3 regions of the Pseudomonas sp. IT-P253 genome follow, and region 1 is predicted to be linked to each of the others. Evidence: predicted binding sites of a transcription regulator. Region 1 holds the regulator's gene; each other region holds the start of a gene.

Region 1 (3,264 bases):
GGCCGCCCGCTACGTGCTCAAGTACGGCGCGCAAAACATCGCGCTGGTGAGCATGGACAGCTACCGTATCGGTGCTCAGGAACAGCTCAAGACCCTCGGCCGGATCCTCAATGTGTCGGTGACACACGTCGACCCGGGCCAATCGCTGGTTCAGGCGCTGGATCCATTGCTGCGCAAGCGCGTGGTCCTGATCGATACCGCCGGCCTTCAGGCCAGCGATCCGGCACTGCGCATGCAGCTGGAAAGCCTCGCGGGTCGTGGCATCAAATCGAAAAATTACCTGGTTCTGGCAACCACTAGCCAGAAACAGGTTCTAACGGCCGCTTATCACAGTTACAAGCGCTGCGGGCTGGCCGGGTGCATCCTGACTAAACTGGATGAAACGGCAAGTCTGGGCGAGGTGTTGAGCCTGGCCATCAGTCATGAATTGCCAGTGGCGTACCTGACCGATGGCCCGCGGATCCCGGATGATTTGCATCTGCCGCGCCGTCATCAGTTGGTCAGTCGCGCCGTGAGTGTGCAAATGCAGGAAGAACCCAGCGAAGAAGCCATGGCTGACATGTTCGCTGATATTTACCACAGCCCGACCAAGCAGGTCGGCTGAGGTAGTAATGAACAGTTTTTATACCTACATCGATGGTCTGCCATGCATTGTTCCATCTGTGAACGCGCAGCCAGTAATGTGGCCTCCGTCTATGCAAGACAAGGTAAAGAAATAACATGGGCAGCATGCATCCCGTACAGGTGATCGCGGTGACCGGCGGCAAAGGTGGCGTCGGCAAGACTAACGTGTCAGTGAATTTGTCACTGGCCCTGGCTGAACTCGGCCGTCGCGTCATGCTGTTGGACGCCGACCTGGGTTTGGCGAACGTCGACGTCCTGCTGGGACTGACACCCAAACGCACCCTGGCCGACGTGATCGAAGGCCGATGTGAGCTGCGCGACGTTCTGTTGCAGGGCCCTGGCGGCATCCGCATCGTCCCGGCCGCGTCCGGCACCCAGAGCATGGTTCATCTGAGCCCGGCTCAACACGCCGGCCTGATCCAGGCGTTCAGCGATATCGGCGACAACCTCGACGTATTGGTGATCGACACCGCCGCGGGCATTGGTGAATCGGTGGTCAGTTTCGTCCGCGCCGCGCAGGAAGTCCTGCTGGTGGTGTGCGATGAACCGACCTCGATCACGGACGCTTACGCACTGATCAAATTGCTTAACCGCGATTACGGCATGAACCGCTTTCGCGTCCTGGCCAACATGGCCCAGAGCCCGCAGGAAGGTCGCAACCTGTTCGCCAAGTTGACCAAGGTCACGGATCGCTTCCTCGACGTCGCCTTACAATACGTCGGTGCGGTGCCATACGACGAAAGCGTGCGCAAGGCCGTACAGAAGCAACGTGCGGTCTATGAAGCGTTCCCGCGTTCCAAGTGCTCTCTGGCGTTCAAGGCCATTGCGCAGAAGGTCGATACCTGGCCGCTGCCTGCCAACCCCCGTGGGCACCTGGAGTTTTTCGTCGAGCGCCTCGTGCAACAAACGGCAGGACCGGTTCTATGACAGCCAGTGGCTACAACTTCTACAAGAAGTCGGCACGTGACGCGCAGTACGAGCTGATCGAGCGTTACGCGCCACTGGTTAAACGCATTGCTTACCACTTGTTGGCCCGTCTGCCGGCCAGTGTCCAGGTCGAAGACCTGATCCAGGCCGGGATGATCGGTCTGCTGGAAGTATCGAACAAATACGACGCCAGCAAAGGCGCGAGTTTCGAGACGTACGCGGGCATTCGAATCCGCGGCGCAATGCTCGATGAAGTCCGCAAGGGGGACTGGGCGCCACGTTCGGTCCACCGCAATACCCGGATGGTCAGCGACGCAATTCGCTCGATTGAAGCTAAAACCGGTCGTGACGCTAAAGATCACGAGGTTGCGGCCGAACTCCAATTGAGTCTCGACGATTATTACGGGATTTTGAACGACACCCTGGGTAGCCGCTTATTCAGTTTCGATGATCTGTTGCAGGACGGCGAACACGAAGGGCTGCACGAGGATGGCGCAAGTGCTCATCTCGAGCCGTCACGCGATCTGGAAGATGAACGCTTCCAGGCGGCGCTGGCGGACGCGATTGCCAATTTGCCGGAGCGTGAGCGACTGGTGTTGGCGCTGTACTACGACGAAGAGCTGAACCTGAAGGAAATCGGTGAGGTCCTGGGGGTCAGTGAATCGCGGGTCAGCCAGTTACATAGCCAGTGCGCGGCCCGCTTGCGGGGGCGTTTGGGGGAGTGGCGAGCGCGCTGAAGGCAGTGTGGGGACGCTGCGAACGTGGCTGGTGTGGTGTTGAACTGCGCCGGTCTCGATCTGTTGTGCTCCAGACAGTCATTGAGTGCTTTGCCAGATTGATTGAAATGGCGCGTCCAGGTGCTGGGCGCGTTTAAGACTGCTTGGAGGTCGAATTGGACAAGAACATGAAAATCCTCATCGTTGATGACTTCTCAACGATGCGGCGGATCATAAAAAACCTGTTGCGTGACCTTGGGTTCACCAACACGGTCGAGGCCGACGATGGCACCACTGCCATTCCGGTTCTCAACAGCGGGAGCATCGACTTTCTGGTAACGGACTGGAACATGCCTGGCATGACCGGTATCGATCTGCTGCGTCACGTGCGCGCCGATGAAAAGCTCAAGCACCTGCCGGTGCTGATGGTCACCGCTGAAGCCAAGCGCGAGCAGATCATCGAAGCGGCCCAGGCCGGCGTTAACGGCTATGTGGTCAAACCCTTCACGGCCCAGGCGTTGAAAGAAAAAATCGAGAAGATTTTCGAACGCATCGGTTGATGGACTGCGCCACGGGGGAGCTATGGAGCATAAAGAATTTTCACAGGGCGATTTTGAATCGACCCTGAAAAAACACGCGGTCGAATTGGTCGAGAGCCTTGAAAAAGGCAGATTCGGCGACGCTGTGCAATTGATCCATGAGCTCAATCAGACCCGTGACCGCGGCCTGTATCAGGAAGTGGGCAAGCTCACCCGGGAGCTGCATAGCGCGATCGTCAATTTCCAGATTGACCCGATCATGCCGCAAGCCGAGGAAGTCTCGCAGATCACCGATGCCACGGAGCGTCTGGGCTACGTGGTCAAGCTGACCGAGGCAGCGGCCAACCGCACCATGGATCTGGTGGAAAACTCTACGCCGCTGGTCAACAGCCTGAGCGAAGAAGCCCAGGCCTTGAGCACGGACTGGGGGCGGTTCATGCGTCGCGAAGTCGGGGCGC
Region 2 (3,264 bases), on a different contig from region 1:
AAGGCATAAAAAACGGGCAGTCACCGCAAGGGGCTGCCCGTTTTTTTATTGATGGCTCGTGTTACATGTCGTCTTTGTCGAAGCGCCGCGCTTCGCGCTGAAGCTGATAGACGAAACGCTCGACCTGACGCTGTACCAGCCCGCTCATGTTGTGAAAGCGTACGCCGGCAAACGTGGTGGAGATTCTTTCTTCGAAGTGCAGGTAACGCAGTTCAACTGGCGCGGTCATTTTGCCAAAGGGCAGGGCAGCCATGAAGCGATCATAGACCTGGCCCAGTTGCAGGCTGCCAGTGATGTCGCCTTCGAAGCGCAACTTGCAACCGGTGGCGGAAATGTCCAACAACTTGCCGCTGGTTGACGTTTTGAGTTTTTCACCCGCGAGCTCGACATCCACCAGTTGTGCCAGCTTCAACGCAGCCCGGAAGGCATTGCGGCGCTGATGGTAGACAACCTCGTTGGGCAGAGGGCCACGATAGCAGCGGTCATTATCTGATTCGTCGATGGTCAGTGGCCCGTTGCTTTCCCAGGCAATGCGCACACCTTCGTGAAACCCTTCAATCCGAAACGGTTCGCCGGCCAGCAGATAGCGCTCGCCATCGCGGGGCACCATCTCATCCAGGGCAATCATTTTTTTTTCACGGTCGACGTCCACCAGATAGGTCTGGAAGCGCTGGTTGCGCTCGTGGAACGTGATAATCAGCGGGTCATGGCTTTCTTGCAGCTGCCGCAAGTTGCCAGCGATCTCCATTGGCGTCGAGAGCACCTTGGGTGGCTGCGGAGCATCTTCCGCGGTTAAGGCATTGGACACGGTTCATCAATCTCCAGACAAAATATGACTGCGGCTGGCCATAATATTGCCAGCATGTGGCGCGTCTTGATAGGGCAAGCTCATCGACAGGCTCAAGCCTGACTGAGCGGGCGTGGCATTGCCAGCTTGGAGGTTGATCCACGGGCATCGTAAAGCGCTGGTGGTTCGCCACCCGTGAGGATTTTCAGCTGATTGGCGGTGGAGGCCTGCTGCACCTGGATCGACTGGCCATTATTAACGTTGATGGCTTGGCATTGGGCCAACATCTGCATCAGCGCGTCACTCTGTTCCAGTAGCTGGTCACCGATGCTCGATTGGCTGGCGAGTTGCTCCAATCCATCGCGGTTGGTGGGCAAATTAAGGCTGGCGAGAATTTCACTGCGCTTGCGGCCATGCTGTTCAAGCAAGATGATCAATGCCTGTTTCTGCGCCAGAATTTCTTCAAGCAGTTGCATCTCCCGACCATGCAGCGCGAGGGACTCGGTCTGCAATAACTCCATCAATTGTTGCAATGGAGCAAAGTCGTCGGTGATCAGTTGCAGTAAATTAGTGTCGTGCATGGCGGGCCTTGGGGTTTAAGCGTCCAAAAGCCTGGCGCCGGCCTTGGCCTAGCGCTGGGCTTCGAAGTTGAGCAGTTTGCTGGCCACACGGTTGCTGTCGACTTTGTAGCTGCCATCTGCAATCGCTGCTTTCAACTCGGCCACGCGGGCCTTGTCGACGGCAGGCTGATCGCGCAGCTTGTCAGTGACCTTCTGCAACTGTTGAGCCTCATCGCTGAAATGTACCGATTCCCCGCTTTTGACGGTACTGGCCTGTTCGGCCGGGGTATTCAGCGGCGCGGATTTGCCGGCTTCGGCAGTTTCCTTCGCGGCGCTGGTACGTGTACCACCGGTAAGTGGCGAGGAGCTGTTCAACCGGCTGAAATCGATGACCATGATAAAAAAACCTCTGGGTATTTGGACGCTTGCCATGTTTTCGGCCATACCCGGAAAAACTTTAGGCTCACTTTATCAATGAGCTTGCGCGCGTCAGCGCTTGCCTTGCATGAGGCACAGTTTAGGGAACAGTCGGGCGTCACGCCATAACTTCACAAACAGAGTGCCCTACATAGCCACTTCCACTTGGCCAGGCGCGGTGACTTGCGCCTTGATGACCCGCTCGGAGTTGAGGTTTTTTACCCGGATCTGTTCGCGCAAGCCGCCGTTGGACAACGCCTCGCCCGGCATGCGTACACTGAGCGTACCACTGCGGGCAGTAATCACCACCTGATCACCCTTGGTAATCACATCCGCCTGTTCCAGGTGCACCAGGGTAATGACCTGGTCGGCGACCATTGGTCGGGTCAGTTTTTGCCCGATCGCTTCGTCGACTGACGTCAGGTAGCCCTGGTTGATCAGGCTGATGTCGCGCTCACGCAGGGTTACGTCTTGAGGCTCGATAATGCCGGCGCGGCGCAGGGGGCGGGTGGTGGTCACAATGTCGCGAAACAGGCGTACTTGAGCGGGCACGAAGACGGTCCAGGGGGACGCACCCTCGCAGCGAACCTTGACCGTCACCCGTCCCAGCGGCTTGGCCGGACTCTCGAGAGAGGCTGTCAATTCCTTGTCACACATGGGCATGTGCATTCGCGGGTCGAGTTGGTTGACCTCGATTTCATAACGACCTTGCGTTTGACTGGTCGCCAGATAGTCCTCTACGGTGAATTCAAGAAAGCCCTGAGTGACGCCGATAAGCATGTCAGGCAAGGTAACTGCGTCAGCAAGGGCAGGACTGCCAGCGTTGAACAGGCAAGCGGCCGACATCGCGCAAAGTAATTTGCGGAATGTTGATGTCAGGCGTCGGGAAAATGTCGGTTCTGTGTTCATAAGAGTTAAAAAGCAAGCGCCGTGCCGTTTAGTGATGAAGGTGCGTCGCAACACACTTAAGCGTTGGTGTAGGAGTCTGTGCATGGCTGGTGTAATGGATGCGGTAAACCAGCGCACGCAATTGGTGGGGCAGAATCGCCTTGAGCTGTTGTTGTTCCGTCTCGACGGCCAGCAGCTTTATGGGATCAACGTGTTCAAGGTTCGGGAGGTGCTGCAATGCCCCAAGCTGACCCTGATGCCCAAGTCCAGTCCTGTCGTGTGCGGTGTGGCGAATATTCGGGGGGCGACCATTCCGATCCTTGATCTGGCGATGGCCACCGGGTCCGGCGCGCTGAAAGACCAAAGCAATCCCTTCGTGATCATCACGGAATACAACACCAAGACCCAGGGTTTCCTGGTGCGGTCGGTGGAACGTATCGTCAACATGAACTGGGAGGAGATTCATCCACCACCCAAGGGCACGGGGCGCGATCATTACCTCACGGCTGTGACTCGGGTTGACAATCAGTTGGTCGAAATCATCGACGTCGAGAAAGTGCTGGCGGAAGTGGCGCCGACACCGGAAGCGATTTCGGTCGGCGTGGTGGATGT
Region 3 (3,264 bases), on a different contig from region 1:
AACGGTTCTCAACGATGTCGAGACGGCCGATGCCGTGTTCGCCGCCGATACGGTTCAGGGTCGCCAGCACGGTGGCCGGGGACATTTCGACGCCGTCCAGTGCGACGATGTCGCCGTTGCGGTAGGTCAGTTCCAGGTACTGCGCTTTGTCAGGAGCCTTCTCCGGGGAGACGGTCCATTTCCACATGTCTTCTTCGTGCTCGGTCCAGGTGTCTTCCAGCACACCGCCTTCATAGGAGATGTGCAGCAGGTTGGCATCCATGGAGTACGGGGATTTTTTCTTGCCGTGACGCTCGATAGGGATGTTGTGCTTTTCAGCGTAATCCATCAGCTTTTCACGGGAGAGCAAGTCCCATTCACGCCACGGAGCGATCACTTTCACACCCGGCTTCAAGGCGTAGGCGCCCAGTTCGAAACGAACCTGGTCGTTGCCTTTGCCGGTGGCGCCATGAGAAATGGCGTCAGCGCCGGTTTCGTTGGCAATTTCGATCAGGCGTTTGGCGATCAACGGACGAGCGATGGAAGTACCCAGCAGGTACTCGCCTTCGTAAACGGTGTTGGCGCGGAACATCGGGAAAACGAAATCGCGTACGAATTCTTCGCGCAAGTCGTCGATGTAGATCTCTTTGACGCCCATGGCCTGAGCCTTGGCGCGTGCAGGTTCGACCTCTTCGCCCTGACCCAGGTCAGCGGTGAAGGTCACGACTTCACAGTTATAAGTATCCTGCAGCCACTTGAGGATCACCGAAGTGTCCAGGCCGCCGGAATACGCCAGAACGACCTTGTTTACGTCCGCCATGCCATCACTCCACGGGGTTCTACGGAAAGCCGTCGAGTTTACCGGGCATGCAGAATAATTTACAGAGGCGCGACAGCTTATGACGACGAAGCGACAGATTATGTCGAGTGAGCGACGATTACAGCGGGTTCAGGAGGTCGCCGGGGTGCTGCCCGGTGCCGTGGCTTGAGGCGCGACTTTCTCGGTCGGCGCCACCCGCTCCAGGCGCACGGCGACCCGGCGATTCTTCGCCCGGTTGGCCGCATTGGTGTTCGGCGCCAACGGGTATCGCTCACCGTGGAAGCGCAGGGTGATCTGCGACTCCTGAATGCCATTGGCCTTGAAATAGTCCATCACCGCCAATGCCCGGCGGCGTGACAATTCACGGTTGGTCAGGCGGTTGCCGCTGTTGTCGGAGTGGCCATCGAGTTCGATATGGTTGACCGTTGGATCAGCCTTCATGAACTCCAGCATAACCTGCAACTGCGCCTTGGCCTGCGGGTTCAACTCTATGCTTTCACCCGGAAAACCTATCTCGGACTGTTTGACCTGTTCGAAATTCTTCGGCAGCAGTTTCGCCACACAACTTTGGTAATCATTGAAGGCCTTGCTGAATTTGACGGGTAACAGGCGTACTTCAGACACCCGCCCGTCGCCGGAGGAGTGTCGAATCAGTGGACTGCGACCGTCCATCAGGCCACTGATCAAGCGCCCGGCCTGAACTTGCGAACTGTTGAACAATACATTGCCGCTGCCGATTTGCACGGAGCCCAAGTTGATGTCGCCACGCCCTGGCTGCCAAGGTGCGGCGGCCGCCAGCAAGGTCGCCGAACCACCGCCAATCATCGCGTTGTAGGCCTTCAGACGAAATATCGCCTGCTCGCCGGCGCGACGCACGAACTCCCCCGAACCGAAATCGGTGATCGGCTGCGTCAAGCGGCACTCGAACTTGTCACCTTCGACCGTCCACTCGATGCTCTCCAGACGGGTCTGGAAAGTGAGCGCCATCGCAGGAAGGCTGGCAAACACACTGAGCAAGGCTAAATAACGCTGGCGCACGGGAGGCTCCACTGGCTTCTACAACAAAAAGACCGACACACACATGTTTACGGCATACCTGTTGGATATCGGAAGCTTCCTGCAAAACTTGATAGCGAGTGCCTGCAAGAGTCTTTTCCGGTAGCATTCCCCTGAGTTTGACCCGCCTGGAATCCCCTCATGTCCGACCGCCTGACCCTGCTGCGTCCCGACGACTGGCACATTCATCTTCGCGATGGTGCCGTGTTGACCAATACCGTTGCGGATGTTGCGCGCACCTTTGGTCGCGCCATCATCATGCCCAACCTGGTACCTCCGGTGCGTAACGCCGCTGAAGCCGACGGCTATCGCCAGCGGATTCTCGCTGCGCGCCCGGCCGGCAGTCGCTTCGAACCGTTGATGGTGCTGTACCTGACCGACCGCACACAGCCCGAAGAAATTCGCGAGGCCAAGGCCAGCGGTTTCATTCACGCCGCCAAGCTGTACCCGGCCGGCGCGACCACCAACTCGGACTCCGGTGTCACCAGCATCGACAAGATTTTCCCTGCACTTGAGGCCATGGCCGAAGTCGGGATGCCCTTGTTGGTTCACGGAGAGGTCACCCGCGGCGATGTCGACGTGTTCGACCGCGAAAAAATCTTCATCGATGAGCACATGCGTCGGGTGGTCGAGCGCTTCCCGACACTCAAAGTCGTGTTCGAACACATCACCACCGCGGATGCCGTGCAGTTCGTCAACGAGGCTGCGGCCAACGTCGGCGCAACCATCACCGCTCATCACCTGCTGTACAACCGCAACCACATGCTGGTGGGCGGGATTCGGCCGCACTTCTATTGCCTGCCGATTCTCAAGCGCAATACGCATCAGGAAGCCCTGCTCGACGCCGCCACCAGCGGTAGCGAGAAATTCTTCCTGGGCACCGACTCGGCCCCACACGCCCAGCACGCCAAAGAAGCGGCTTGTGGTTGCGCCGGTTGCTACACCGCTTACGCGGCGATCGAGATGTATGCCGAGGCCTTCGAACAGCGCAACGCGCTGGACAAGCTCGAAGCCTTCGCCAGCCTGAACGGTCCGCGCTTCTACGGCCTGCCGGTGAACACCGATCGAATTACCCTGGTCCGCGAAGAGTGGACCACCCCTACCAGCCTGCCATTTGGCGAGCTGACCGTAATCCCGCTGCGCGCCGGTGAAAAACTGCGCTGGCGCCTGCTGGAGGAACACGCGTGAGTGAAGACCATTTCGACGACGAACAGGACGGTCAAGGCGGCGGAGGTGGCTCGCGTCACCCGATGGCAGCTCGCTTCCGTGGATACCTGCCCGTTGTTGTCGATGTTGAAACCGGCGGTTTCAACTCTGCCACTGACGCCTTGCTGGAAATCGCTGCGACCACCATCGCCATGGACGAAAAAGGGTTCGTGTATCCCGATCACACCTACTTCTTCCGTGTA

Evidence for each region. The regulator FliA, encoded in region 1, starts transcription of late flagellar genes. The targets are predictions, from matches to a motif close to CTAAAGTTTNNNNNNNNNNNGCCGNTAA.
Region 2: the regulator FliA is predicted to act here: its motif matches at 1,781-1,808, upstream of flgM (flagellar biosynthesis anti-sigma factor FlgM).
Region 3: the regulator FliA is predicted to act here: its motif matches at 1,903-1,930, upstream of ACM6IR_RS24260 (flagellar protein MotY).

Annotation. Positions count from the first base shown of each region.
Region 1 is NZ_CATKPT010000003.1:62,665-65,928, reverse strand. Features, by position in the region: gene flhF (flagellar biosynthesis protein FlhF) at 1-604, shown strand, start outside; gene fleN (flagellar synthesis regulator FleN) at 721-1,551, shown strand; gene fliA (RNA polymerase sigma factor FliA) at 1,548-2,288, shown strand; gene ACM6IR_RS01650 (chemotaxis response regulator CheY) at 2,456-2,827, shown strand; gene ACM6IR_RS01645 (protein phosphatase CheZ) at 2,850-3,264, shown strand, end outside.
Region 2 is NZ_CATKPT010000010.1:96,493-99,756, reverse strand. Features, by position in the region: gene ACM6IR_RS05795 (flagellar brake protein) at 62-808, opposite strand; gene ACM6IR_RS05790 (flagella synthesis protein FlgN) at 901-1,368, opposite strand; gene flgM (flagellar biosynthesis anti-sigma factor FlgM) at 1,417-1,743, opposite strand; gene flgA (flagellar basal body P-ring formation chaperone FlgA) at 1,912-2,673, opposite strand; gene ACM6IR_RS05775 (chemotaxis protein CheV) at 2,756-3,264, shown strand, end outside.
Region 3 is NZ_CATKPT010000066.1:50,606-53,869, reverse strand. Features, by position in the region: gene ACM6IR_RS24265 (argininosuccinate synthase) at 1-799, opposite strand, end outside; gene ACM6IR_RS24260 (flagellar protein MotY) at 929-1,837, opposite strand; gene pyrC (dihydroorotase) at 1,997-3,043, shown strand; gene rnt (ribonuclease T) at 3,040-3,264, shown strand, end outside.